DNA from 2 places in the Kitasatospora sp. NPDC058190 genome. Region 2 is predicted to be linked to the other one. Evidence: riboswitches for the same ligand, from Rfam matches in the RefSeq annotation. Region 2 holds a riboswitch; the other holds the start of a gene.
What was found. A riboswitch is a leader RNA that binds a small molecule or an ion and turns the genes downstream of it on or off. The one in region 2 is predicted to bind thiamine pyrophosphate.

Region 1 (14,364 bases), on a different contig from region 2:
CCGAGCCCTCCGGCACCCCGTCGTCGTAGGTCTCGGTCACGGTGCCCCTGGTCAGCTGGGCGGCGGCCAGCGCGGCGGCCGCGTCGTCCGCGCTCTTGCCGGTGACGTCCGGTACCGCGATCCGCTTGGGGCCTTTGGAGACGGTGACGGTCACCGCGTCGCTCTTGCGGGTGCGCGCGCCCACCCCGGGGTCGGTGGAGATCACCTGCCCGGTCGGGACGGACTCGCTGTACGCCTCGACGAACCTGCCGTGCATGCCCTCCGCGTCCAGGATCCGCTGCGCCTCGCCCCGGTCCTTGCCGAGCACGCCCGGCACCGAGCCGTACAGTCCCTCGGAGATCCCGTACGTGGCGCCGCCGACCGCCAGCACCAGGGCGGTCAGTGCGGCCGCCCAGATCATCGGCTTGCGCGGGAGGCGGCGCAGCCGGCCCGGCCGGCGGGTCCGCACCGGGGTTGGCTCGTCGTACGGGCGCGGCTCGACCAGCAGCTGGTCCATCAGCTCCGCCGGGACGTCCAGCACGCTGGTGCGCTCCGGCGGCGGGGCGTCGGCGGTCCGGGGCAGCGGCTGGATCACCGAGGTCGGCTCGCTGGTCGGGTAGCGCGGGCTGGGCCGGGTGGAGGCCGGCGGTTCGGCGTCCAGCTCGGCCGGGGTGAGGGTGCGGCGGACCCGCTGGACGGCGGCGAGCAGTTCGACCGCGTCGTACGGGCGGGCGTCGGCGGCCCGGGCGCAGGCGCCGGCCACGATGGCGTCCAGCGCCGGGGTGACGGCGGGGGCGACCAGCGAGGGGGCGGGGACGTCCTCGTGCAGGTGCTTGTACATGACCTGGACGGGGTTGTCGCCGGTGTGCGGGCGGCGGCCGGTGAGCATTTCGTACAGCAGGATGCCGGACGCGTAGACGTCGACCCGCTGGTCGGTGGGGGCGTCCGGGAGGATCTGCTCTGGGGCCAGGTAGGAGACGGTGCCCATCACGGTGCCGCCGGTGGCGGTGCTGGTCGAGGTGGGCGCGCCGTCGGCGCTGCCGAGCACCCGGACCAGGCCGAAGTCGGCGACCTTGACCAGGCCGCTCTCGGTGATCAGCACGTTCTCCGGCTTGACGTCCCGGTGGACCAGCCCGGCCCGGTGGGCGGCGCCGAGGGCGGCGAGCACCGGCTCCAGGACGTCCAGCGCGGCCCGCACCGACAGGGCGCCGCGGTCGCGCAGCAGGTCGCGCAGGGTGCGGCCGGGGACGTACTCCATGGCGAGGAAAACGTTTCCGCCGTCCGCGCCCTGGTCGAAGACGTTGACCACATTGGGGTGGGTGAGCTTGGCGACCGCCTTGGCCTCGCGGATGAAGCGGGCGGTGAAGCCCTCGTCCCCGGCCAGCTGGGGGTGCATCACCTTGAGGGCGACCACCCGGTCCAGCCGGGTGTCGGTGCCCCGGTACACGGTGGACATCCCGCCGGTCGCGATGCGCTGCTCGACCCGGTACCTGTTGTCGAGCAGGGTACCGATCAGAGGGTCGTGCAAAGCCATGTCCACCCGGGGGAGTCTAGTGGTGAAGCCGCGCGCCGGACCCGGAGGACACCTCCTCCGGGCCCGGCTGTGCCCGGCTTGTGACACGGGGCACCCGGTCTCAGAAGGCGGGCCGCTCCCGGGTGTCCAGGGCGGCGCGGCCGGCCATCGCGGAGGAGGCCTCGGCGTGGAAACGACGCGGGATGCGGCCGGCCCGGTGGGCGAGCCGGCCGGCCTCGGCGGCGTGCCGCATCGCCTCGGCCATCAGCACCGGGTCCTGAGCACGCGTCACCGCGGAGGCGAGCATCACCGCCGCGCAGCCCAGCTCCATCGCCAGCGCGACGTCGGAGGCGGTGCCGGCGCCCGCGTCCAGGATCACCGGGACGCCCGCGCTCTCCACGATCAGCTGGAAGTTGTGCGGGTTACGGATGCCCAGACCGGAGCCGATCGGCGAGCCCAGCGGCATGATCGCCGCGCAGCCGACGTCCTCCAGCTTGCGCGCCAGCACCGGGTCGTCGTTGGTGTACGGGAGCACGGTGAAGCCGTCGTCGACCAGGGTCTCGGCGGCGTCCAGCAGCTCGATCGGGTCGGGCAGCAGGGTGCGCTCGTCGGCGATCACCTCCAGCTTCACCCAGTCGGTGCCGAGCGCCTCGCGGGCCAGCCGGGCGGTCAGCACGGCCTCGCCGGCGGTGAAGCAACCGGCCGTGTTGGGCAGCACCTGGATGCCGTTGCGGGTCAGCACGTCCAGGACGGAGCCCTGGGTGGTGGCGTCGACCCGGCGCATGGCCACCGTGGTCAGCTCGGTGCCGGAGGCGAGCAGCGCGCGCTCCAGGACCTCCAGACTGGGCGCGCCGCCGGTGCCCATGATGAGCCGGGAGGAGAAGGTCGTCCCGGCGATGGTGAGAAGGTCGTCGGCCATGGTCAGCCTCCCTGGACGGCGGTGAGGATCTCGACCCGGTCGCCGGTGTTCAGCGGCGTGTCGGACCACGAACTACGGGGCACCACGGCCTCGTTGAGGGCGGCGGCGACGCCCGTGTTGGCCTTGCTGACGGTGGCCACCAGCTCGGCGAGGGTCGTGGTGGCGGGCGTCCGGCGGGGCTCGCCGTTGACGGTCAGGGCGATCTCGGTCATGCGGAGGCCTTCGTGGTGGAGTGGTCGGGGGAGAACCGGGCGGGCGTGAACGGCCTTGCGAGGTCAGGGACTTCGCCGGTCGCCAGGTACTCGGCGACCAGGTCGGCGGTCACCGGGGTGAGCAGCACGCCGTTGCGGTGGTGGCCGGTGGCGGCGACCAGTCCGGGCAGCGGGGTCGGGCCCAGCAGCGGGGCGTTGTCCGGCGAGCCGGGGCGCAGCCCGGCGGAGGTCTCCACCAGCGGGAGTTCGGTGATACCGGGGACCAACTCGTGAGCGTCGCGCAGGAGTTCGTACACCCCGCCGGCGGTGACGGTGGTGTCGTAGCCCTGCTCCTCGGTGGTCGCGCCGATCACCAGCTCGCCGTTCTCGCGCGGCACCAGGTACACGTGCTGCCCGCGCACGACCGCACGGACGTTGCGGGAGAGGAACGGCCGGTAGGCGTCCGGGATGCGGAGCCGCAGCACCTGCCCCTTCACCGGGCGGATCGCGGGCAGCACGCCCTCGGGCAGGCCGGGCAGCCGGTGGCTGTGCGGGCCGGCGGCGAGCACGATCTGATCGGCGGTCACCGTCTCCCCGGTGCTGAGCCGGGCGCCGACCGCGCGGCCGTCCTCGACGAGCAGCTCGACGGCCTCGGCGCGCCGACCGACGACGCCCGCGCGCTCACCGGCCAGCAGCAGTGCGGTGAGCAGCCGCCGGGGATTCACCTGGTGGTCGTTCGCGACGTGCAGGCCGCCGCGCACGCCGGGGGCCAGCATCGGCTCCAGCCTGCGGGCCTCCCGGCCGGTCAGCCAGCTCGACTCCAGGCCGAGCCGCTGGTGGAAGGCGTGCAGTTCGCGCAGTTCCTCGCGGTCGTCGGAGTCCAGTGCGACGGCGATCGTGCCGCACCGGCGGTAGCCGGTGTCCTCGCCGCCGCTCGCCTCGGTGAGCTCGGCGGCGAAGGCCGCGTACCGCTCGTTCGAGGCCATGCCGAGGCGCAGCAGCGGCTCCTCGCCGTACTGCAGCTCGGTGACCGGGGCGAGCATCCCGGCCGCGACCGCCGCCGCCCCGCCGCCGGGGGAGGGGTCGACCACGATCACGTTCCCCAGCCCGCGCTGCGCGGCGCGCCACGCGACGGCGAGGCCGACGATGCCCCCGCCGATCACCAGCACGTCGGCGCGGTCGCCTGATGGCAAGCGTGACAAAGCTGCTCTTCTCCCTTCGCCGGTATGACCCGGATCAGGTTCGGACGGTCGCGGGCCGTGCCAGCCCGCCTCTCAGCCCGGTACGCCGGGCTCCCGTGTGGTGCACCCACCTTAACGCCGGGGGTCGGCCCGGCCGAAGGGCCGTGTGAGGGGTGGGACGGGTGAGCAGGGTGGTTGCCGCCGGGCCCGCCCGAAGGGCGGACGGCCGCCGGGTGCCGCCGCGGCGCTGAGTACAGTGACGGGCGTGGCAGAGCTGAGCGGAACGGATCAGGTGGTCGTCGTCGGGGCCGGGCTGGCCGGGGCGCAGTGCGCCCTGAAGCTGCGGCAGGGCGGCTGGCGGGGGCGGATCACCCTGGTCGGCGAGGAGCCGCACGCGCCGTACGACCGGCCGCCGCTCTCCAAGGACGTGCTGCTCGGCAAGGTCGACGCCACCACCCTGGACATCGACTACGGGCCGCTCGGCATCGAGCTGCTCACCGGTCGTCGCGCCACCGGTCTCACCCCGGGCGTGCTGCACACCGACGGCGGCGACCTCCCGTACGACTCGTTGGTGATCGCCACCGGCGCCACTCCGCGCGCCCTGCCCGGCGCCGAGCGCGCCCACCTGCTGCACACCCTGGACGACGCCCTGGCGCTGCGCGCGCTGCTGCGCCCCGGGCTGCGGCTGGTCCTGGTCGGCGCGGGCTGGATCGGCGCCGAGGTGTCCACGGCCGCGCGGCAGGCCGGCTGCGAGGTGACCGTGGTGGAGGCCGGCCCGGCGCCGGTGCCGGGCGCGCTGCCGACCGGGGTCGGCTCGGCGATGGCGGCCTGGTACGCCGCGGCCGGGGTCGAGCTGCGCTGCGGGGTCGGCGTGGCCGCCGTCGAGCCGGGCGCGGTGCTGCTGGCGGACGGCTCGCACCTGCCCGCCGACGAGGTGGTGGTCGGCGTCGGCGCCCGGCCCGCGACCGGCTGGCTGGCCGGCTCGGGCGTCGAGCTGGACGAGGCCGGGTCGGTCCTGGTGGACGAGCGGCTGCGCACCAGCCTGCCCGGGGTCTTCGCGGCCGGGGACTGCGTCAGCTACCCGTCGGCCCGCTCCGGCGCCCGGCTGGCCGTGCAGCACTGGGACCACGCGCTGCAGTCCGGTGAGGCCGCGGCCGCCGCCGTGCTGGGGGCGGACGCGCCGTACGACCCGGTGCCGTACTTCTGGTCCGAGCAGTTCGGCCGGATGGTCCAGTACGCCGGCCGGCACGCCGAGGGCGACGAGCTGCTGTGGCGCGGAAGCCCGCAGGACGCCGCCTGGTCGGTGCTCTGGCTGCGCGACGGGATGCCGAGCGCGCTGCTGGCGGTGGACCGGCCGCGCGACCTGACCCAGGGGCGGAAGCTGATCGAGCGCGGGGCGGTGCTGGACCCGGCCCGCGCGGCGGACCCGTCGGTGCCGCTGAAGGCTGCCACCAGGTAGGGCCCGTCTTCAAACCCCCGTCGTCCGCCCGGAGGGCCGCCCCGCAGGCGAGGGTTTGAAGACGGGCCCTCGGGGGCCGTGTGCGTGGCGGGGGGCTGAGGTGGCAGTCTGGTGCCGTGAGTGAGATCGATGCCAAGACTGAAGCCCTGGTCCCCGAGTGGCTGTACCTCCCCGACATCTCCGAGCGGTGGGGTGTGGTGGTCACCGAGGTCCGCAACATGGTCAAGCACGGTGACCTGATCGCGGTCCGCCGCGGCCCCAACAAGTCGCTGCAGGTCCCGGCGGCGTTCGTCGACGAGACCGGCCCGGTCAAGCACCTGGTCGGACTGCTGACCGTGCTGCGGGACAGCGGGTTCTCCGACACGGAGATCATCGAGTGGATGTTCACCGAGGACCCGTCGCTGCCCGGCACCCCGGTGCAGGCGCTGTGGGAGAACCGCGCCACCGAGGTCAAGCGCCGCGCCCAGGCCATGGCGCTGTGATGAGCGGCCTGCGCGCCCGCCTGGCCGACGCCCGGCTCTACCTGTGCACGGACGCCCGCCGTGAGCAGGGCGACCTCGCCGAGTTCCTGGACGCGGCGCTGGCCGGCGGCGTGGACATCGTCCAGCTCCGCGACAAGGGCCTGGAGGCCAAGCAGGAGCTGGCGGCCCTGGAGGTCTTCGCCGACGCCTGCCGCCGCCACGGCAAGCTGCTGGCCGTCAACGACCGCGCCGACGTCGCCCACGCGGCCCGGCCGGACGTGCTGCACCTCGGCCAGGACGACCTGCCGGTGCCGGCCGCCCGGGCGATCCTCGGCGAGGACGTGCTGATCGGACGGTCCTGCCACGCCGAGTCCGAGGTGGACGCGGCGGTCGCCGAGCCGGGCGTGGACTACTTCTGCACCGGCCCGGTCTGGCCGACCCCGACCAAGCCGGGCCGCCCGGCGCCGGGCCTCGGCCTGGTGTCGTACGCGGCGAAGCAGCCGACCGACCGGCCGTGGTTCGCGATCGGCGGGATCGACCTCGGCAACCTGGACGAGGTGCTGGCCGCAGGGGCCCGCCGGATCGTCGTGGTCCGGGCCGTCACCGCGGCGCAGGACCCGCAGGCGGCCGCCGCCGAGCTGTCCCGCCGGGTGCGCGCGGCGCTCTGACCGCCTCCGGGGCCGTCGCCGTCCGTCAGTACTTGCGGACGGTGGCGGCCTCGGCCAGTGCCAGCAGCACCGCACGGGCCCGCTCGTCGGCGAGCGGCGCCGCCTCCAGCGCGGCCAGCGACTGCCGCATCAGCTCCTCGATCCGGCGCTCCACCAGCTCGGGCGCGCCGCTGCGGGCGACCAGCTCGCGCAGCTCGACGACCTCCTCGGCGGCCAGGTCCGGCGCGCCGAGCCGGGCGTCCAGGTGCCGGGCGTCGGCGGGCGACAGGGCGTGCATCGCGTGCGCGACCAGCAGGGTGCGCTTGCCCTCGCGCAGGTCGTCCCCGGCCGGTTTGCCGGTGACGGCCGGGTCCCCGAAGACCCCGAGCAGGTCGTCCCGCAGCTGGAAGGCCTCGCCCAGCGGCAGCCCGAACGCCCCGAAGGCCTCGACCAGCTCCGGCCCGGCCCCGGCGAGCAGGGCGCCGACCTGCAGCGGTCGCTCGATCGTGTACTTCGCCGACTTGTAGTGCAGGACGGTCTGCGCGCGGTCCAGCGCGCCCTCGTCCGTCGAGTCGCCGGCCACCGGCTCCAGCACGTCCAGGTACTGGCCGACCATGACCTCGGTGCGCATCAGGTCGAACACCGGCTTGGCGGCCAGCACGGCGGCCGGGTCCAGTCCGGAGCGCAGGAACAGCTCGTCGCACCAGATCAGCAGCAGGTCGCCGAGCAGCACCGCGGCCGAGGCGCCGTACTGCTCGCGGTCGCCGCGCCAGCCGCTGTCCCGGTGCAGGGCCTCGAAGCGGCGGTGGACGGAGGGAAGGCCGCGGCGGGTGTCGCTGCGGTCCATCAGGTCGTCGTGCACCAGGGCGCTGGCCTGCAGCAGCTCCAGCGCGGCCGCCGCGTTGGCGATCCCCTCACCGGCGGCCGGGCCGCCGGCGCCGCGCCAGCCCCAGTAGCAGAAGGCCGGGCGCAGCCGCTTGCCGCCGTCCAGCAGGAAGTCGCGCAGCGCGTCGGAGACGGGCTCCAGCTGCGGCGAGATCTCGCCGAGCAGCGCGGACTGGCCCTCCATGAACGCGGCGAGGGCGGCGTTGACGCGCGCGCGGACGTCCTCCACGTCAATGGGGTTGGCCGGCCGGTTGCTGGACGAGGTCACGATGATGCTCCGCTGGTTCGCTGGGGTGCAGCAAGCGTAGCGGGGGAGCCGGGAACAGGCGTGCGAGCGGGATCCCGGGGCGCCCGGGAGGCAAGCGGAGGGGAGTCCACCTCTTGTCCCGCATCGTGGGATCGAGTTGCCCGGCCCCTTCGACCGCCGGATAACCTGCCAGCATGGCACTCGGCATCGCTTCCACGAGACCGGATCGCGCGCAGACGGTCCGCGAGCTCCTGGCGGCCGGAAAGCGCTCCTTCTCCTTCGAGTTCATGCCGCCCCGCAGCGAGGTCGGCGAGCAGAAGCTCTGGGACGCCATCCGTCGGCTCGAACCGCTGGACCCCAACTTCGTCTGCATGACGTACGGCGCCGGCGGCTCCTCCCGCGAGCGCACCGTCAACATGGTCGGCCGGATCGCCACCGAGACGACGCTCACGCCGGTCGCCCACCTGACCGCGGTGGACCACTCGGTCGCCGAGCTGCGCAACATCATCGGCCAGTACGCCGACCAGGGGGTGCGGAACATCCTCGCGGTCCGCGGCGACCCGCCCGGCGACCCGATGGGCGACTGGGTCCGGCACCCGGACGGCGTCACCTACGCGTACGAGCTGGTGGAGCTGATCAAGGGCATCGGTGACTTCTGCGTCGGCGTCGCGGCCTCGCCGAACCGGCACCCGCGCTCGGACGACTGGGACGAGGACATCCGGCACTTCGTCGCGAAGATCCGCTCCGGCGCGGACTACGCGATCACCCAGATGTTCTTCGAGGTGGACGACTACCTGCGGTTCCGCGACCGGGTGACCGCCGCGGGCTGCCAGACGCCAATCATCCCGGAGATCATGCCGGTGACCAACGCCAAGCAGCTGGAGCGCTTCCCGCAGCTCAGCGGCTCGGCCTTCCCGGCGGAGCTGGAGGCCCGGCTGCGGGCGGCCGTCGACGACCCGGCGGCGCTGCGGGCGATCGGCATGGAACACGCCACCGCGATGGCCGAGCGCCTGCTCGCCGAGGGCGCGCCCGGCCTGCACTTCATCACGCTCAACCACTCGACGGCGACGCTGGAGATCTACCAGAACCTGGGGTTGCACTGCCGTTAGAAGCCCTGGCGCTTTTTGGGCGAGTGTTCACGAGCCCGTCACCGTCTCGACGGTGGCGGGCTCGGTCGTGTGCGGCCGGTGCGGTCGGCGGCGGGAACGCGATGCGGTACCCCGGCCGTTGAACCGGTACAGTCGCCGCACACGCGCGGCGCGCGCGGGCACGCGACTGGAGGTAGCGCGCGGATGGGCATCGGATTCCTGCTGCTGTACGTCGCGTTGGCGGTGGTGGCGCTCTGGCTGATCGCCGAGGTCCTGCTGCAGAACCGGGCGCCGCTGCACTGGCGGGTGCTCGCCCTGGTCGGCTTCCTCGGCGTCGCCGCCGGGATGTCCCTCGGCTCGGTCGTGGTGATCGGTGCCGGCGCCGGACTGTTCGCGGTGGGCCAGGCCTTCGTCACCCTGTCGGTCAAGCGCGGCCACCGGAACGGCTGGTCCCTGCGGAAGGCCGACGGCAGCCTGCCCGGCCCGCTCGCCAAGGTGCCGCTGCTCGGCGCCCTCACTGGCGGCGCGGCGGCGGTCGCGGCCGTCGCGGCGACCGAGGACCTGGTCGGCGAGGTCAGCGCGGTCGAGGAGACCCCGGCCCCAGCCTCGGCCCCGGTTGAGGTGTCGGTCACCGAGGACGTCCCGGAGGTCGAGCAGACCGCCGCCTTCGAGATGCAGGAGCTGAGCCAGGACGGCGTCTACGCCCCCGCGTACTACGAGCAGCAGGCCCAGCAGCAGCCCCAGGACCCGTACGCCGCGGCCTACCAGTCCGGCTACGACCAGCAGCAGTGGCAGACCCAGCAGCAGCCCGCCTTCGCGTACGACCAGCAGGCCTACGACGGCTACCCCCAGCAGCAGGACCCGTACGGCGGCTACGTCCAGCAGCAGGACCCGTACGCCGGCTACCAGCAGCAACAGCACCAGCAGCAGGCCTGGGACCCGAACGCCCAGCAGCAGTGGCAGCCCCAGCCCGAGCAGTCCCACCCGGACCAGCACGGCCAGGGCATCCCGCAGCAGCCGATGTACGACCAGAGCGGCTACGGCTACCAGCAGCAGAGCACCTGGCACCAGGGCTGACGGGCGGCGGCTCCCCGGTCACGCCGGGCCGATGAGGCCTGCCGCGATGCAGGCCGACATACCGACCCGGGAGAGCCCGCCGCCGGGGTGGGCGTTGCCGCCGATCAGGTAGAGCCCGGGGACGGGGGACTCGTTGGCGGCCTTCAGCCACGCTCCCGAGGATCCGGCCAGGACCGGCCGGGCGATCGCGCCGCCCAGCGCGCCGGTCTCCCGGCGGGTGTCCTCCGGGGTCCGCACGACCCGCCACAGCACCCGCTCGCGCAGGCCGAGGCCGGCCGCGTCCGCGTGGGCCAGCAGCTGGTCGGCGTAGCGGTCGGCCACGCCCGGGGCGGTCCAGTCGAACTCGCCCTGGGCCGGGACGGTCGCGGTCAGCACCACGCTCTCGTGGGCGTCGTCGGGGCGCAGCGCCGGGTCGTCCGGGCGCAGCACCTGGACGGTCGGGCGCTCGCAGGGCGGCGCGGAGAGGGTCAGGGCGTTCTCCTCGGCGGCCGAGTCGGCCGCGTGCACCACCGTCCGGTGCGCGGTGCCCTCCGGACGCGGACCGCGCAGTGCCAGCAGCACGCTGAACCGGCCGGGCACCTGCTGGGGCTCCCAGTGCTCGACCGGCAGGCCAGGCCGCTCGGCGAGGCCGTGGCGGTGGAGGGTGTTGACGTCCATCGCCGAGACCACCAGGTCCGCGTCGATCCGGCCGGCCGCCGTCTCGACCCCGCTCGCCCGGCCGTCCTCGACGACCACCCGGGTCACCGGGGTGTCGAAGCGGAACTCGACCCGGCGCAGCTCGCAGCGCCGGAACACCGCCTCCGCGAGGGCCCGCAGGCCGCCCCGGACGTACCAGACGCCGAAGGACTGCTCCATGTACGGCAGCACGGTGGCCCCGGCCGGCGCCTGCCCCGGGGCGAAGCCGTACCGCACCGCCGCCTCGAACAGCAGGGCGGACAGGCCGGGGTGGCCGCCGAGCTCGCGCCGCGCCACGTCCGCCAGCGTCCACGGCCGCGGACGGCGCAGCCGGGCCAGGCCGCTGGGCGCCGGGACGGGGTACGGGTCGGTGCCCAGGAAGCCCCGGTCGGCCGGGAGCGGTTCCTCCAGCAGCGGGCGGCGGGTGGCCTCCCAGACCGTCCGGCCGTGGTTCATCACCGCGCTCCAGCGGGCGCCGGAGCCCGCGCCGAAGGCGGCGTCCAGGGCCTGGCTGACACCGCCGCGCGAGGCGTTGGGCAGGGTGACGGCGGTGCCGTCGGCGAAGAGGTGCCGGCTCTCCGGGTCCACCGGGGCCAGCTCGACCAGTTGCTCCAGCGGCTCCTTGCCGGTCTTCAGCGCGAGGTCGCGGTAGACGGCGGGCAGCGGGAGCAGGCCGGGCCCGGTGTCGAAGGCGAAGCCGTCGCGCTCGTACCGGCCGACCATGCCGCCGTAGGTGCCGCCCGCCTCGCAGACCGTCACCCGGTGGCCGAGGGTCGCCAGCCGGGAGGCCGCCGCGAGCCCGCTCATTCCTGCACCGATGATGACGATCTTTGCCATGGCACCCGATCCTAGGCCTGCCGGGAGAGCGCACCCGCCCCGGCCGCCCGGGCGGCCCTGCGTGCGCGGCGGCGGGCCCGGAAGGCACGGATCTTGCTGATCGCCAGCCAGACCAGCAGCAGGCCGACGACCAGGAGCACGGCGGCGATCGAGGCTGCCAGCCAGGGGTGGAAGATCGCCAGGATGACCAAGCCGGCCACCGAGAGGTCCTCCAGCAGGCTGACCACGATGTTGCTCGCCGGCTCGGGCGAGGTGTTGACGGCCATCCGCAGCGAGGCCTTCACCAGGTGGCTGACCAGCGCCGTGGTCCCGCCCATCGCGCCGGCCGCGACCTCGCTGAGCGAGCCCGGGTCGGTGCTCGCGATCAGCACGCCCACCACGGCGCCCGCGATCGGCCGGATCACCGTGTGCACGGCGTCCCAGACGGTGTCCACGTACGGGATCTTGTCCGCCACCGCTTCGAGCAGGAACAGCACCGCCGCCGCGATCAGCACATCGGTGCGCTCCAGCGCGTGCGGCACCGACTGGGCGTCGGCGAAGCGGCCCAGCAGACCGAGCAGCAGCACCACCGCGTACGCGTTGATGCCGCTGGCCAGACCGCTGGTGAAGATCAGCGGCAGGATCGTCATCGCGTCCCTTTCCTCGCAGTCCCGGGATTCGAGACTCCATGATTCGCTCCGGCCGGGCGGGCAGCTCCGGCCCCGCGTACCGTACCGGGACCCGGGACGTCGCGGCCCACCGCCGCGGTTCCGGACCGGGCGGAGGACGGCGGGCTGAGTACGGATACTCAGATCCAGGGTTGAGTACCTCAGCGGATGGCCTCCGACCTGCCGGGACGGGAAAGTAGTGGCATCCGGGAGGGACGGCGCGTCGGGCGCCGGACCACCCGGGTGGCGGATCCGTCCGTCCCCCCGGCCGGGAGGGCCCGGGGGCGGCGGCGGAGTCCGCACAGGTGCCGGTCACGGACCCCGCACCGCCGACACGGGGCGGCGGAGCGGACCGGGGGGAGACCGGCCACCGAGGGGGGAACCGCGCCCCGCCTCCCGGTGGGGGGACGGCGGAGCGACGGCACACGGCGGCGGCGCGGCACGGGGGAGGGCCCGCGCCTGCCGCCGGTACGCCGACCGGGTGAGGATTGTCAGTGGTGCCGTTCACGATGGGGGAGCACGGACCACCCGGTCCGCGCGCTGCCTCGGAACGGGGGAGACCATGACCATCAGCCGTCCTGAGCCCGTCACCGCCCGCCTCCACTCCACCGCCCTGCCGCACTCCCAGGGCTTCCCGGGGTCCCCGGGGTCCTCCGGGGGACGCCCCGCCGGGCGAGACGTCCATCCCGTGCTGCGCCGGACGGCCGCGCCGCCCGCCGCCCTCGACCTGCTCGCCGACGCCCACCGCACTCTCGCCCGTGCCCGCGTGCTGGAGGACCCGCTGGAGCGCTACGCCACCGCCCACCTGGCCGCGCTGCGCACGGTCGCGGCCGTGCTGGCCGTGCGCGGGCGGCCGGAGAAGAGCCCACGAAGGCGCAAGGCCATCCGCAGCGCCTGGGAGGTGCTGCCCGAGGTGGCCCCCGAACTCGCCGAGTGGGCGCTCTACTACGGCGCCGGCGCCCGCCGCCGGGCCGCCGCCGAGGCCGGGATCCGGGGCGCCGCCTCGGCCCGCGACGCCGACGACCTGATCCGCAACTCCGCCCTGTTCCTGCGCCTGGTCGAGCGCCTGCTCGGCCTCCACCCGAGCCCGCCCGCCCCCAGGCTCCCGCTGGACGACGAGGAGCCCCCGGCCGTGAACGGCGCGGCCACCCGCCAGGCTTAAGGTGGAGGCATCCTGATCGAACTGCACGTGCCAAGGAGCCCGACCTTGTACCCGACGCGTCCCCGCAGTGCCCTGCGTACCGCCGTGGTGTGGGAGGTGGTGCGGGCAGCCCTGGAGAAGCGGGCGGCCGAGCTGGACCAGCCGGTGCTCGACGTGGTGGACACCGGCGGCGGCACCGGCAACTTCGCCGTGCCGGTGGCCAAGCTCGGCCACCGGGTCACCGTGGTCGACCCGAGTCCGGACGCGCTGTTCGCGCTGGAGCGCCGGGCCGCCGAGGCCGGCGTGACGGACCTGGTGCGCGCCGTCCAGGGTGACACCCAGACGCTGCCCGAGCTGGTCGCCCCCGGCACCGTGGACGCGGTGCTCTGCCACGGCGTGCTGGAGGTCGTGGACGACCCGGCCGAGTCGCTCGGCAGTCTGGCCGCCACCCTGCGCAAGGGCGGCCTGGTCAGCCTGCTGGCCGCCAACCGCAACGGCGCCGTCCTGGCCCGCGCGCTGGCCGGCCACTTCAACGAGGCCCGGACGGTGCTCTCCGCCGTCGACGGCCGTTGGGGCGAGCAGGACCCGATGCCGCGCCGCTTCACCGGCGAGGAGCTCGGCCGACTGGCCGAGGGCGCGGGCCTGCGGGTCGAGTCGGTGCACGGCGTCCGGGTCTTCGCCGACCTGGTGCCCGGCGTGCTGGTGGACACCGAGCCGGGCGCGATGGAGGCGCTGCTGAAGCTGGAGGAGGCCGCCGCCGCGCAGCCCGCCTTCCACGCCGTCGCCACCCAGCTGCACCTGCTGGCCACCCTGGCCTGAGCCCTCGCCGAGTCCTCGTTGAGCCCTCGGTCCAAGCCCGGGGGCCCGCCCGCCGCCGTACGGTTCGCACACCGTGCGGCGGCGGTTCGCTTCCCGGACGGGTGCCGGTCTCCTGCGCCTCGCCCCGGTGCGTTCGCGAATCCTCCCCGGCTCCGGGCTGATTCCACCCCATCGGGCACTTGTCCGAGCCGTCCCGCGTTGAGACCGGTGCGGCCCCGCCCGGTCGAAGTGGCCCGTCCCACGCGGCGCAGACCACCCCGTAACGGGCTCACGGACCGTATGATCTGGGTAAAGCCGGAAAGCATGACAGCCGGATGCGTGGGGCATATGGACGACACGGGCCGGGTCCCCCCGCACAGGCGTCCGACCGTGTGCCCGAGGCTGATTGGACTTGCCTCCCCGACCGGGGCGGCGGACCGGTCGCACCCGCGACCGACGAGTAGGAGGACTCCGTGCCGCTCTCGGAGCACGAGCAGCGACTGCTCGACCAGATGGAGCGAGCGCTGTATGCCGAAGATCCCAAATTCGCGTCAGCGCTTGAGGGAACCGGGCTGCGCACCTACACCCGTCGGCGGGTCTATCTGGCCATCGCCGGTTT
Region 2 (14,364 bases):
GCGTTCGCCGCCCCCGACAGCCCGGTCCGCGCCCCCTGCGGCACCACCGGCACCCGCAGCCCGGTGGCGGTGCGCAGCACGTGCTGCACCTGCTCCACCGTCTCCGGGAACACCACCACCGCGGGCGCACCGGCGGCGCAGAACCCGGCCATGTCATGGCTGTAGGCCGCGGTCACGTCCGGATCCACCACGACGGCCTCCGCCGGGAGGCCCTGCGCCAGTCGGTCCGTCAGATCACTCATCGCCGCCTCCACTCGCCGCCCGACCGCCCCCACCTCCGCACTCTGCCCGGCGGGGAGGGGGCGGGCAAGTGGGCCTCGAGGGGTGCCGGGCGCCTCCGGACGGGACCGGACACGTCCCCGGGGCACGCCCGGCGGAAGGTCCGGGTCACCAGAGCCACCAAGCCCGCCGCCCCCGAGGCGACGGCACACACGAGCATGGCCGGCGCCGCACCCCCACGGTCGGCGAGCAGGCCGAGCAGTCCGTTGGCCAGCACCAGCGCGACGCTCTGCACCAGCGTCAACAGCGCCTGCACCCGGGAGAGATGGGAGGCCGGAGCACCGCCCAGCACCAGCGGCCCGAGGTGGCAGGCGAACAGCCCGGAGCCGACCCCGGTCACCGCGCTGCCCGCCACCGCCACCGCCGGCACCGGGGACAGCGCCAGCAGCGCGATGCCGACCGAGGCCGTGCAGAGCCCGGCCGCCGCCCCGACCCCCGCCCGGGGCAGCGCACCGCGCCAGGCGACCAGGCTCGCCACCGCGAGCACCCCGGCCGCCTGTCCGCCGGCCACCAGTCCGGCCGTCCCCGACGTCCAGCCGTGCGCCCGGGCGAGCAGCGGCCCGAGCAGCGACACCACCGGCAGCAACCCCCCGGCCGCAGCCCCGGTGAGCAGCAGCGCGGCCCGCAGCAGCGGGTCGCGCAGGGCGAGCCGGACCCCGGACGCCGCCTCCCGCAGCAGCCCGCTCGGTGCGGCCGGACCGGCGGCGTCCTCCCGGGGCCGGACCCTCAGCAGGACCAGCAGGACGACCCCGAAGCTCACCGCGTCCGCGACCGCGGCGCCGGCGAACCCCCCGACGGCGACCAGCAGGCCGCCGAGCGGCGCCCCGAGCAGGGCGGCGCTCTGCCCGCCGGCCTGCCGCAGCGCGAGCGCCCGGGGCAGCCCGTCGACGGGCACCAGGCGGCGCGGCATCGATCCGCTCGCCGGCAGGTAGAACGCGTCGACCGTCCCGATCACGCCCGCCGCCGCGACCAGCAGCCAGAGCGGCGTACCCCGGCCGCCCACCGCGACCGCCAGCGCGGCTGTCGCGACCAGCATCACCGCGTCCCCGGCGAGCATCACCCGACGGGCGCCGAACCGGTCCGCGACCGCACCACCCAGCAGGACCAGCACGGTGCGCGGGACGGTGATCGCCGTCAGGACCAACCCGGCCGCCCCACCGCCGTGTGCGGAGGCGGCCCAGCCGAGAGCGAAGTACAGCGCGGCATCGCCCAGCAGCCCGGCCTGGGCGCCGGCCAGCCAGAGCAGGTACGGACCGGGCAGCGGCGCCCGCGCGGTGGTGGCGGTGGTCATGCCGGGGGACGCTAGGGCCCTCGACCTGGTCGAGGGCAAGCACGGCCCACCGGCGAAGCACCGGCCCACCGGCTTCAGGGACGACCCCGGCCGCCGCCGCTCCGGAAAGCACCGAGGGCGGGTGCCGAGTGGTCTCGGCACCCGCCCTGAGCAGGTGGTTCTCCTACCGGCGGAGAGCGTGGGATTCGAACCCACGGCATGGGGTCACCATGCGACAGTTTTCAAGACTGTTCCCTTAGGCCGCTCGGGCAGCTCTCCAGGCGGAGGTCAGCCTAACGGGTCCGGCGGGCTTCGGCGCACACGATTCCGCGCTCCCGAGGGTCACTGGTCGCCGTCGCGCTGACCGAGGGTGACCTTGGTGGTGTACGTCTGGCCGTTGCGGGTGTACTCGACGTCCACGGTCTCGCCCGGCTTGTGCGTCCAGATCCGGCTGACCAGGGCGGGGCCGTTCTCGATCGGCGCGCCGCCGAGCTTGGTGATCACGTCGCCCGGCTTGAGGCCGGCCTTGTCGGCCGCGCCGCCGGGGGTGACGGCCGGCTGGCCCTGGATGTCGCGGGTCTGGATCTGCGCGCCGTCGCCCTTGTAGTCGTCGTTGCGCAGCACGTCGAGCTTGGCGTAGACCGGCTTGCCGGTCTTGATCAGGGTGTCCGCGACCCACTTGGCCTGGTTGATCGGGATGGCGAAGCCCAGGCCGATGCTGCCGGCCCGGCCGTTGGCGGAGGCGTTGGACTGGATCGCCGAGTTGATGCCCATCACCGCGCCGCTGGAGTCGAGCAGCGGGCCGCCGGAGTTGCCGGGGTTGATCGAGGCGTCGGTCTGCAGGGCGTTCATGTACGAGGCCTGCGAGCCGGTCTCGTCGCCCGAGGCGACCGGGCGGTCCTTGGCGCTGACGATGCCGCTGGTGACGGTGGACTCCAGGCCGTACGGCGCACCGATCGCGATCGTGGTGTCGCCGACGTTGACCTTGTCGGAGTCGGCCAGCGCCAGGGGCGCCAGCTTGCCCTTCGGCGGGTTGTCGATCTTGACCACGGCGACGTCGTAGCCGTCGGCGTGGCCGAGCACCGAGGCGCTGTAGGACGTGCCGTCGGCGAACTTGACGGTCAGTTTGCCGCCGTTGAGGGCCGGCGCGACCACGTGGTTGTTGGTGAGGATGTGGCCCTCGGTGTCGAAGACGAAGCCGGTGCCGGTGCCCGACTCGGAGCTGTTCTGCGCCTTGATGGTGACGACGCTGGGCAGCGCCTTCTGCGCGATGGCGGCGATCGAGCCGGGGACGGGCTCGTTCTTCTGGGTGTTGCTGGCCTGGATGGTGGTGCTGCTGTGGTCGTCCGCCGAACTGCTGCTGCTGGTGTGGTTGGTGGCGACCACGCCGATCGCGCCGCCGGCCACACCGGCGACCAGCGCGACGGCCGCGAGCAGGGCCACCAGGCCGCCGCGCTTCTTGCGCGGGCCGCCGGGGCCGCCGGGGTGGTCGGCCGGGTAGCCGAGCGGGCCGCCGGGGTAGTCGGGGACTCCGGGGCCGCCGGGGTAGCCCGCACCGCCGGAGGTGGCGTCATGGGCGGCGCCCCAGCCGCCGACCGGCTGGCCGGCGCCGAACGGGTGGTGGCCGTACGGCTCCTGCGCACCGGCGGGCGCCGCGCCGTACGGCTCCTGCGCACCGGCGGCGGGCACGCCGTGGGACGGGGTCGCGTACGGGTTGGCGGCCGGCGGCAGGGCCGGGGCCACCGGGGCCGGGGCCGGAGCAGCGGAGGCTGCGGGCGCGGGCGCGACGGGCGGCGCGGGCGGCAGGACCGGCGGCGGGGCGTCGATGTAGCCGGTGACCGGGTCGACGGCGTGCTCCTCGGCGGCGGGCGCCGCCGGGGCCTCCGGCGCGGGGACCTTGGTGAAGGCCACGGTGGGCTTGTGACCACCCTCGGCCGGGGCGGCCGCAGCCGGGGCGGCCTCGACCGGCTCGGGCCCGGCCTCCGGCGCGGTCTCCGGCTCCGGGACGCGGCTGAACGCCATCGTCGGCTTGTGCCCGCCGTCGCCCGCGGCGGCGGCCGACACCGCGTCAGCGGCTTCCGGCGCGGCCTCGGGCTCGGGGACCCGGCTGAACGCCATCGTCGGCTTGTGGCCGCCCTGAGCGGTGCCGTCGGAAACGGACCCAGCCGCCTCCTCGGGGCCCGCGGGCTGCTCCCCCTGCGGCCCGGTGGGCCCAACCTCGCGCTCGGTGCTCACGGACGACCTCCATAGCTGACAGAACCAAGGACCATAGTTTTTCGCACCGTCGATTCGATTGCCGTAAGGACCCCTCTGAAGAACTCATAAGAATCCTTAGCCGACACCGACGACGGCGATGACGGCGACGGTCGGGGAGCCCCCCTCCCTCCGCCCGGGCGTTCCGCGATGCGGACCGCACACCCCGTGGCCTTTGGCGTTCGTACCCGTGCCGGTTAGCCTGTCGCTCCAAACTGACACGCGGGAGCTTGGACCGACCAGGCTGAGAGTGCGCATGTCGACCGTACGCCAAGCGGGACACCGGCGAACCGTCGAGGGGGCGCTGACCGCCGGAACCTGTCCGGGTAATGCCGGCGTAGGGAGTATCGGCCATGCCGCCTGCTTCGCCATCCTCTTCTTCGAACGCGCCCACGTCCAAGGATTTCCTTGATCGTCCCGCGGGCGCGACCGCCCCCGGCACCGACGGGCGCGTCGAGGCGCCGCTGGTGCTGGACACCGAGCCGCCGCGCACCCTGCGCTTCCGGGACCACTTCGCGCTCTGGATGAACCTGGGCGTCAGCCTGATCGGCTTCTCCACCGCCGCCAGCGTGCTCGGCGAGAAGGGCAGCGAGCTGTCGCTGGCCGCCGCGGTGACCGCGATCGTGGCCGGTACGGCGGTCGGCACCGCGATGCTCGGCGTGGCCGCGCTGATCGGCGCCCGGACCGGCGCCCCAGCGATGGCCAACCTGCGCGGGCTGTTCGGCACCCGGCTGTCCTACCTGCCGACCGTGCTGAACATCGTCCAGTGCATCGGCTGGGGCGTGTTCGAGCTGCTGACCATCTCGGCGGGCGCCCAGACCGTCGCCCACACCACCGGCTACCGCTGGCTGTTCGTGCTGGCCGCGGGCGCGCTGACCACCGCGCTGACGATCTGGCCGCTGGGCGCGATCGCGGTGCTGCGCCGTTTCGTGGCCGGGGCGGTCGCGGTCGCGCTGGTGTACTTCACCGTCCAGTTGGGCCGTCAGGGCGTGCCGGACCCGGGCGCGGGCAACTGGCACGGCTTCCTGGGCGCCACCGACGCGATGATCGCGGTGTCGATCTCCTTCGTCCCGATGGCCGCCGACTACACCCGGCACTCGCGCACCGCGGGCTCGTCCTTCTGGGGCAGCTTCTCCGGCTACACCGTCGCCCAGGTCTGGTGCTACGTACTCGGCCTGATGGCGCTGCTGCAGTCCGACGGCGACCCGAGCCGGATCTTCGACTCCTTCCTCGGCGTCTGGGCCGGCTGGCTGTTCCTGCTGGTGCTGGTGCTGCGCGAGACCGACCAGTCCTTCGCCAACGTGTACTCGACCGCGATGTCGCTGCAGAACCTGCTGCCGCGGGTGGACCGCCGGGTGCTGAGCGGCGGGATCGGCGTGCTGACCACCGTGCTGGCACTGCGGATCGACAGGTTCACCGACACCTACAGCAACTTCCTCGGGCTGATCGGCTCGGTCTTCGTACCGCTGCTCGCGGTGCTGGCGGTGGACTACTTCCTCGGGGCCGGCCGGCACGGCTGGGACCTCTCCGAGAAGGCGCCGTCCCGCTGGCTGATGCTGCTGCCGTGGGTGCTGGGCTTCGCGGTCTACCAGTTCATCGCGCCGACCGCGGTGGCCGGCTGGTGGACGGACTTCTGGACCTCGGCCCAGCGGGCCCTGCACTTCACCCCGCAGGAGTGGACCTCCGCCTCGCTGTTCGCCTTCCTGGTACCGGCCCTGGTCACCTGGGCGCTCACCCCGCTGACCCGGCGCGCCGCCGGCGCCTGAGGCACCGGGGGCGAAACCGGCCCCGCAGGTTGGGACCGTCTTCGCCCCCGCGTCACCTCCGCCGCCTATCGTTGGGCCCGTGACCAGCCCAGACCTGTCCTCGGCGGCGGCGCGCACCGCGCCCTCCGTCCAGGTGATCGCCCATCGCGGTTCCTCGCACGCCCTGCCCGAGCACACCTTCGCGGCCTACCGGCGCGCGCTCGACGAGGGCGCGGACGCCGTCGAGTGCGACGTCCGGGTGACGGCCGACGGCGAGCTGGTCTGCGTGCACGACCGCCGGATCGGCCGGGTCTCGAACGGCCAGGGCACCGTCTCCGCGATGACCCTCGCCGAGCTGGAGGCGTACGACTTTGGCGCCTGGAAGACCGGCCGCCCCAGCACCGACCCGGAGCTGCGCGGCGTGCTGCGGCTGGAGCGCCTGCTGGAGCTGGTGGTGGACTGCGGCCGCCCGGTGGACCTGGCGATCGAGACCAAGCACCCGGTGCGCTTCCGCGGCCGCGTCGAGGCCGAGCTGCTGCGGATGCTGGAGCGGTTCAAGATCGGCGCGACCCGGGAGGGCGACCGCCCGTCCGCCCGGATCATGAGCTTCTCCTCGATCGCGCTGAACCGGGTGGCCGCCGCCGCACCGGAGTACCAGCGGGTCTTCCTGATCGAACGGATGCTGCCGCTGCTCGGCCAGCTGCGCCCGGGCAAGCCGCTGCCGGGCGGGGCGCGGATCGCCGGCCCGGGCATCGAGCTGATCAAGGCCAAGCCGCAGCTGGTGCCGCAGCTGCGCGAGCTGGGGCACCAGGTGCACGTGTGGACGGTGGACGAGCCGGCCGACGTCGAGCTCTGCCTGGAGCTCGGGGTGTCCGCGATCATCACCAACCGGCCCGCGGAGGTGCTGGCCCAGCTCGGGCGGTGACCGGTCGGCAGGCCGAAGGCCGTACCGCCTCAGCCTGATCACTCCGGTCGGCAGTCAAACCTTCCGCACACGGTATTGCCGGAATTCTTTCGTTCGGGCGACGGAGGGTGAGCACGGAATGACCTCTCGTCGACCCTGAGTCGCGTTGCTCGAAATGGACTCGCGGGATCCTCCGGCGGTCGTTTCCGACGCATTACCAAGGGGCATCCATCCCTCGGCATACGCTGAAGGAGGTCCGGGGGTGGCGTTGATGGTGGCGCGCGAAGTGCCGACTTCATCGACCATGGCAGTGCCGCACGGCCCAGCGAGTGTCGGGGTCGTACGGCGCCGACTGCGTCGAGATCTGGGTGACCGGCAGATACCGGAACCGGTCATTGATGATGCCGTATTGATCCTTTCCGAACTGTTGAGCAACGCCTGTCGATACGCCCGTCCGCTCGGCCCGCTGCCGGCCCTCGGCCGCGGGGCCCGGGCCGAGGTGGTGGACCAACTGCTGGTCGGCGTCCCCTCCGGGACGCACCCCGCAGCGGGAGGCCGGGAGCACGACGACGGTACGGGCGAGCCCGGCGGCGGCGTGCTGGTCCGCTGGCAGATGCACGCCGACGGCGTGCTCACCCTGGAGGTCACCGACGGCGGCGCGACCACCCGGCCGCTGCCCGCCAGTCCTTCGCTGACCTCGCGGGGCGGTCGCGGCCTGAGCATCGTCGACCAGCTGGCCAGCGACTGGGGCGTGCGCGACGCGCCCGGCGAGGTGACGGTCTGGGCGGCGCTGCCCGCGCGGGCCCGGCACGCCCGGCGCACCGGCGGCGACGCGCGCAGCGCGTAGCCGCACGTCCGCGGGCACACGTCCGCGGGCACACGCCCGTACGACGCCCGCCCCGGCGCGTTCCCGCGCGCCGGGGGAACGTCAGTAGGCTTCCCGGAGCAAAGGACCACCGTTCCCGGGAGAGCCGCACCATGGGCAAGAAGGCCGCCAAGAAGGCGCCGCAGCGCCAGTCCACCACCGCCGTCACGGGCGAGATCCCCGTGGTCGGGGCCCGCGAGGACTGCCCCTGCGGCTCGGGCCGCCGGTACAAGGCCTGCCACGGCCGGGAGGCCTCGCACGCGGTGCAGGAGCTGGTGCACCGCCCGTTCGAGGGCCTGGCGGGCGAGGCCGACTGGGTGGCGCTGCGCGAGCTGGTGCCGGCCGCGACGGTACCGCTGACGCTGGCCGCCGGGGTCGCCGGGACCGCCGCCGGTGATGTCCCGTCGGTGACCCTGGCCACCGTGCTGCCGCTGGCCTGGCCGGCGCTGCGCCGCCAGGACGGCTCGATCCTGCTCGGCCTGCAGACCCAGTCCTCCTCCGGCGACCTCAGCCGCGACCTCGCGGACGCCCTGGAACTGGCCCTGGCCACCGAGCCGGGCACCCCGGTGCCGGCCCGCCGGACCGTCCCGGGCGGGCGCCGCCTGCAGGACCTGCTGGACACCACCGCCGCGTTCACGCCCACCGTGCACACCGGCTTCGAGTTCTGGCTGGAGGACGCCGAGTCCGCCACCGGCGAGGTCGCCGCCTCCCTGGAGCGCGCCAACGCCTCGGCCATCCCGACCGAGAAGCTGGCCGGCCTCGACGCCGCCTACTGGTGCGGCACCCCGGACAAGAACCACCTGCGCTGGGTGATGACCGTGCCCGAGGAGAAGCTGCTGGACGCGCTGGCCCGGCTGAACGCCGCCGGCGAGGCCTCGCTCGGCCCGGACACCCGCCTGGTCGGCTCCTTCCGCGCGCACGGCCTGACCGTCCCGGTGTGGGACCTCCCGCTCGCCATGACCGCCGCCGACTGCGAGAAGCCGGCCGCCGAGTTCGCCGAGCGGCTCGCCGCCGTCCTCGCCGACGAGACCCCGCTGACCGCCGACGAGCGGCGCGCCCGCGCGAACCTGGTGAACCGTCAGGTCACCTTGAACTAAAGCGCGCAGGATCAGGGTGATACGCGTCACATTGTCGCGGTGAAGCCGCAATTTCCGGGCCTGGAGGGCGTCTTGGAAATTGGCGCGGGCGCAGATCCTTGTTACTGTCTAAAGAGTCCGGCCGCTGGTGCATCCCCCGTCGCCAGCGGCCGGATCTTTTGTTTTTCCGGAGCGGCCCGCCGAAGCGGGCCCCGGAACCCCTCCGACGGCGCCCCGTCAGTGCGCCGAGCGGCCACTGTCCAGCCGGACCGTCGCGTCCACCAACTCACCCAGCAGCGGCCCGACCTGCGGCAGCCAGACCCCACCGTCCGCCGACGGCCGCGGCGCCAGCACCCAGCGCACCCTCCCCCAGCCTCCGGCCGGGGGGACCCCCATGGCGGCCCCACCGGGCGGCAGCGGCAGGAAGCCGCCCGGCCCGTGGTAGCGCAACGAGCCCGGCACCCAAGGGAGTTGGGAGAGCATCTCGCCGAGCGCGTCGAGCGAGTACGGGGCCACCAGGAGCGCGTAGCGGCCCGGCATCGCCAGCACCGGGCCGAGCGGCAGCCGCAGCGCGCCCAGGTGGACCAGGGCCCGTGCCCCGGCCGCCGCGGGCAGCGAGACCGCCGAGACGGCGGAGCCGGTGGCGGCCAGCACCGGCGCGTCCGGGCTCTGCCGCTCCCACCACCAGCGCACCATCCGGGCGTCCGTGGTGGCGGCCAGCAGCGAGGGGTCGTGCGGATGCGCGCCGGGCACCGGGCAGTCCGGGTCGCCGCAGGAACAGCGCCCGCCGCACAGGACGGTTCCCGGCACCACGGGCCAGCGGTGTTCGACGGCGGCCGTCAGGGCCGCGTCCAGCCGGGCGGACGACTCCTGCGACCGGCTCTTCGGGTTCTCACGCATGGCGCTCGTTCCTTTCCCTGACCGCTCGGTTCGCTCCGCCCCACGGCATCCGGCGGGACTCGCCACGCGGGCCCGCGACGGCACGGCCCCGGGCGGCGCGAAGCGGGGGGCGGGCGGCATGGCGGACGGCGCGGCTACGACGTGGAGCACGGTGTGGAGCACGACATGAGAAGGGCCGCGCACTGGAACAGCCCTTGGAACGAGAATCCCGTATGCGACCGGATGGACGCCGCCCGGGCGCGCTTGGTTCCACCGTACGAGTGAGAGACTTCCGGACAGCCCGCCGCACGGGCGGCACGGACATACGATCCGGACGGCCGCCCGGTCCGTCCTCTCGGTTCTGCCCGCTCCCGGCCCGCTCCATGCCTCCGGACCCGACCGGCGCGCACACCGACCACGCACGCCCTCCGACCGGAGTGATGACGACGTGGAACCGGCCACCGCGTCGTCCTGGATCTGGACATGCCCCGAATGGCCTGTGTAGAAGTGGTGGCATTGCTGTCGATCAATGACGAGTAGTAGCGAATCGAGGCGAAACACGCCCTTTGGCCGTGCTCGCTCCACATCGGGCCGTATCTGGGGGTTTCGCATGGCACGTAGCACCGCGTCAGGAGTGGCGGCATGACCGAGTCCCACGCGTCGACGTCCCACCCGTCGCCGACGACTGCCGAGCTGGGCGAACCCGGTTGCGCGGGCGGGCTCACCGTCCTCGACCCGCCCGGCCTGCTCGCCCCCGCCGACGCGCCGGAGGGCGCCGCGGACGACCTCACGGCACCGTCCGCCACCGTGCAGGACCGTTTGGCCGGACGCCTGTCCGACATCACCAGCCTGCACGAGCACACCGAACGGCTCGCCCGCGCCCGCGGCCTCGCCGCCACCCTGGACGCCGTCCTCGCCTCCGGCGCCGCGCTGCTCGGCGCCGGCCGCGGCGTCCTGGTCACCCTGATGCCCGACGGCGGCCCCGGCCAGCCGGTCGGCCTCGGCCTCGACCGGGCCAGTCTCGGCGCCCTGGAGACCGTCCCGACCGAGCAGAGCCTGCTCGCCCGGCTGCTGCGCGAACAGGACCGACCCGAACAGCTGCACTCCGCCGACCTCGCCGAGGACCCGGCCATCGGCGCCCGGCTGCGCGAACTCGCCGTCCACCTCGGCCTCGGCGGCGCCTTCGGCCTGCCGCTCGCCACCGCCGAGGACGGCCCGCTCGCAGCCGCCGTCTGGTTCTACGACCGGCCCGCCGAGCCCGCCGACCGCCGGCGCGAACTCGCCCTCCGCTACTGCGAGATCGCCGCCCCGCTGCTCGCCAAGCAGCTGGAGGCCGAACGCACCCGCCGCACCACCGAAGCGCTGCGCCGCGGCCTGCTGCCGGACCACCTCCCCCGGCCGGACGGGCTGCGGCTGGCCGCCCGGCTCCTCCCGGCCGGCCTGGACCACTCCTGCGGCAGCGACTGGTACGACGCCATCCCGCTGCCGGACGGCACCGTCGGCCTCACCGTCGGCTCGGTCTCCGGCGACGGCCCCGGCGCGGGCCCCGGCTCCGCCCCCGGCGCGGCCGCCGCGATGGGCCGGGTCCGGGCCGCGCTGCGGGCGTACGCGGTGCTGGAGGGCGAGGACCCGGTCTCCGTCCTCGGCGACCTGGAGCTGCTGCTCAAGACCACCGAGCCGGGCCGCACCGCCACCGCCGTCTACGCCTGGGTCGAGCCCGAGGAGCGCCGGATCACCCTCGCCGGCGCCGGGCACTGCCCGCCGATCCTGGTCGGCCGGCACGGCGCCGAGTTCGTCGAGACCTCGCTCTCCGCACCGCTCGGCATGCTGACCTGCTGGGAGGCACCCGGGGTGGAGTTCACCGCCGAGCGCGGCGACACCCTGCTGCTCTACACCGAGGGCCTGGCCCGCCGCTGCGGCCCGACCCTGCACGCCGGGCAGGCCAACCTGCGCCGGGCCGCCGCCGGCGCCCCGCGCGACGTGCGGATCGACCCGGACCGGCTCTGCGCCCACCTGCTGGCCGTCTGCCCCGGCCCGGACGCCGCCCCGGCCACCGACGACCTGATGATGCTGGCGGCGCGCTTCGAGTAGGCATACGAACCCCGAATCGGTGAGCGGCCGGGCGTCCGTACCATGGACGCACGGCCGCCCGCGCGTGTCGCGATCCGACACCTCCCCCGACGGGCGGCGGTACCACCCCCAAGGAGGCGTTGCACGTGACCGAGGACCGGACCCCCGCGGTGGCCGAGAACCCCGAGGCCGATGGCGGCGAGGAGCCGCGGCAGTTCAGTGGCCGCAAGAACGGCCTCTACGGCGAGATCTCGGACGAGCTGTCCGCCTCGATGAAGTCCGGCTGGGCGGACACCGAGCTGCACGGCCTCGCCCCGATCGCCCAGGCCCCGTACGCGGCCGAGCGCCGCGCCAAGCTCTCCGCCGCCTACCCGGGCCAGCGCCTGGTCGTCCCCGCCGGCAACCTGCGGGTGCGCGCCAACGACACCGACTACAGCTTCCGCGCCGCCAGCGAGTACGTGCACCTCACCGGTGACCAGACCGAGGACGCGGTGCTGGTCGCCGAGCCGACCGGCGAGGCCGGCCACGAGTTCACCCTCTACCTGCTGCCCCGCTCGAACCGCGAGAACGGCGAGTTCTGGCTGGACGGCTACGGCGAGCTGTGGGTCGGCCGCCGACACAGCCTGACCGAGCAGGAGCAGCTGCTCGGCCTGCCCGCGCGCGACGTCCGCAAGGCCGCCGAAGAGCTGGCCGAGCGGGCCGGGGACGCCGCCGTGCCGACCCGCATCGTCCGCGGCTACGACGCCGGCCTGGAGGCCGCGCTGGCCGAGGTGCTGGACGCCGACAAGGACGCCGAGTTCAAGGAGTTCCTCAGCGGCCTGCGGCTGGTCAAGGACGAGTGGGAGATCGGCGAGCTGCGCGCCGCCTGCGACGCCACCGTCAACGGCTTCACCGACGTGGTCCGCGAGCTCGGTCAGGCCGTCGCCACCTCGGAGCGCTGGATCGAGGGCACCTTCTGGCGCCGTGCCCGGGTCGAGGGCAACGACGTCGGCTACGGCACCATCGCCGCGGCCGGCCCGCACGCCACCACCCTGCACTGGGTCCGCAACGACGGCGACGTGCGCCCCGGCGAGCTCCTGCTGCTGGACGCGGGTGTGGAGACCCACACCCTCTACACCGCCGACGTCACCCGCAGCCTGCCGATCAACGGCCGCTTCACCGAGCTGCAGCGCAAGATCTACGACGCGGTGTACGACGCCCAGGAGGCCGGCATTGCCGCGGTCAAGCCGGGCGCCCGCTTCCGCGACTTCCACGAGGCCTCGCAGCGCGTCCTCGCCGAACGCCTGCTCGCCTGGGGCCTGCTGGACGCCTCGGCGTACGACGTCGAGAAGGTCCTGGAGCTCGGCCTGCAGCGCCGCTGGACCCTGCACGGCACCGGCCACATGCTCGGCCTGGACGTCCACGACTGCGCCCACTCGCGCCGCGAGGAGCACGTCGACGCCCTGCTGGTGCCCGGCATGGTGCTCACCGTCGAGCCCGGCCTGTACTTCCAGCAGGACGACCTGACCGTGCCGGAGGAGTACCGCGGCATCGGCGTCCGGATCGAGGACGACATCCTGGTCACCGCCGAGGGCAACGAGAACCTCTCGGCGGGGCTGCCGCGCCGCTCCGAGGACGTCGAGGCGTGGATGGCCTCGCTCGCCTGACCCACCGCACGACGGACCCGATGAAGGGGCCGGCCTCCCGAGCAGTGGGAGGCCGGCCCCTTCGGCTTCGGCGGAGGTCGTCCGCCAGGTGCGGGCTCAGCCCTTGCTGTACGGCTGGACCAGGGAGTCCGCGCTGTGGTGGCCGCCCGCGACCCCGCCGACCTCGATGGCCACCGGCCCGGCGAACCGCGCCACCGCGACCCGGAAGGTGTACGGGACCGAGCTGCCCGGGAGGAGGTCCGCCAGCTCGGTCGGCTCCACCCCGAGCCGACCGTTGCAGTCCTGGACCGTCTTGAAGGTCTTCCACTCGTTGCCGACCTTCGCCTGCACCACCACGTCCGACGCGGACAGCTGCTGGCTGTTCCGGGCGGACAGGAACACCGACGGGTGCAGCCGGGTGACCCCGTCCGGCGAGGAGAGCGTGTAGGAGAACTCGGTCGGGGCCCCGCCGAAGACCAGCAGGCTCGGGTCGGAGACCGAGTTCACCACCGGGCGGTGGTCGTCGACGACCTTCGTGGTCACCACGTTCTTCTCCATGTCCTTGAACGACGTGGCGTGCGGGGCCGGGGCGTCCGCCTCGACGGCCAGGCTGCCCGGACGGTTGCTCACGTCCAGCCGCATCCGGTACTCGACCGTCCGGCTCTCGCCGGCGGCCAGGGTGAAGGCCGCGTCGTTGCCGGTGGAGGCGTAGTCCATGCCGCCGCCCTGGCTCAGCGACGGCAGGGCCTTCCAGCCGGAGGCGTCCTTGCGCTCCAGCGTGCCCTCCGCCATCGCGAGAACCATCGAGCACGGTGCGCCCTCGTACTGCTGGGTCGCCACCACCGGCGCCACCTGACGGCTGCCCGTGGAGTCGTTGTTCTTCCAGGTCACCGAGAAGGAGACCTTGTCACCCACCTGGATCCGCTGGCCCTCGCCCAGGCCGTCGAAGGTGATCCCGATTCCACCGGACGACGCGGGCTCGGTGGCCGTGGCGGTGGGCTTGGCGGTGGGCTTGGCGCTGGGCTTCGCGGTGGCGGTGGGCTTGGCGGTCGGGGTGGCCGTCGGGGTGGCCGCGCCCCGGTGGTCCGCGGCGGGGGTCGACGCCCCGGCGGCGGGGGTCCCGCTGGTCGGCGCGGGCGCGGAGGGGGTGGCGGAGGGGGTGGTCGACGGGGTGCCGGCGGGGGTCGACGGTGCGGTGACCGCAGGAGCGGCGGAACGCGTGGCGCTCGGGGCGGCCTGGACACCGTTCTCCGGGGAGTCGCAGGCGGAGACACCGATGGCGGCGACGACAGCGAGAGGGACAATCTTCGCAATACGGGCGATAACGGACGCGCTCATGTGACAGTCCCCCCAGAGGACACGGTGATGGTGGTGATCGGATGAACGGGCGCCTTGCCT

Region 1: it holds a riboswitch for thiamine pyrophosphate, as region 2 does, so the genes downstream of both, thiO (glycine oxidase ThiO) here and ACFVWU_RS00645 (purine-cytosine permease family protein) in region 2, are expected to answer to the same signal.

What each region holds. Positions count from the first base shown of each region.
Region 1 covers NZ_JBHVVI010000047.1:276-14,639, reverse strand. The annotation lists gene pknB (Stk1 family PASTA domain-containing Ser/Thr kinase) at 1-1,513, opposite strand, end outside; gene ACFVWU_RS21835 (thiazole synthase) at 1,614-2,411, opposite strand; gene thiS (sulfur carrier protein ThiS) at 2,414-2,623, opposite strand; gene thiO (glycine oxidase ThiO) at 2,620-3,795, opposite strand; TPP riboswitch at 3,799-3,911, opposite strand; gene ACFVWU_RS21820 (NAD(P)/FAD-dependent oxidoreductase) at 4,040-5,242, shown strand; gene ACFVWU_RS21815 (Rv2175c family DNA-binding protein) at 5,359-5,724, shown strand; gene thiE (thiamine phosphate synthase) at 5,724-6,371, shown strand; gene ACFVWU_RS21805 (polyprenyl synthetase family protein) at 6,397-7,503, opposite strand; gene metF (methylenetetrahydrofolate reductase [NAD(P)H]) at 7,677-8,591, shown strand; gene ACFVWU_RS21795 (hypothetical protein) at 8,775-9,647, shown strand; gene ACFVWU_RS21790 (phytoene desaturase family protein) at 9,666-11,159, opposite strand; gene ACFVWU_RS21785 (DUF4126 domain-containing protein) at 11,171-11,788, opposite strand; gene ACFVWU_RS21780 (SAV_6107 family HEPN domain-containing protein) at 12,369-12,968, shown strand; gene ACFVWU_RS21775 (methyltransferase domain-containing protein) at 13,014-13,766, shown strand; gene ACFVWU_RS21770 (DUF3040 domain-containing protein) at 14,219-14,364, shown strand, end outside.
Region 2 covers NZ_JBHVVI010000001.1:134,329-148,692, reverse strand. The annotation lists gene ACFVWU_RS00665 (FAD-binding oxidoreductase) at 1-242, opposite strand, end outside; gene ACFVWU_RS00660 (MFS transporter) at 239-1,570, opposite strand; tRNA gene ACFVWU_RS00655 (tRNA-Ser) at 1,741-1,828, opposite strand; gene ACFVWU_RS00650 (S1C family serine protease) at 1,892-3,571, opposite strand; TPP riboswitch at 4,015-4,163, shown strand; gene ACFVWU_RS00645 (purine-cytosine permease family protein) at 4,270-5,568, shown strand; gene ACFVWU_RS00640 (glycerophosphodiester phosphodiesterase) at 5,648-6,472, shown strand; gene ACFVWU_RS00635 (ATP-binding protein) at 6,861-7,298, shown strand; gene ACFVWU_RS00630 (DUF5926 family protein) at 7,430-8,413, shown strand; gene ACFVWU_RS00625 (bifunctional DNA primase/polymerase) at 8,630-9,292, opposite strand; gene ACFVWU_RS00620 (PP2C family protein-serine/threonine phosphatase) at 9,914-11,362, shown strand; gene ACFVWU_RS00615 (aminopeptidase P family protein) at 11,488-12,987, shown strand; gene ACFVWU_RS00610 (hypothetical protein) at 13,084-14,304, opposite strand.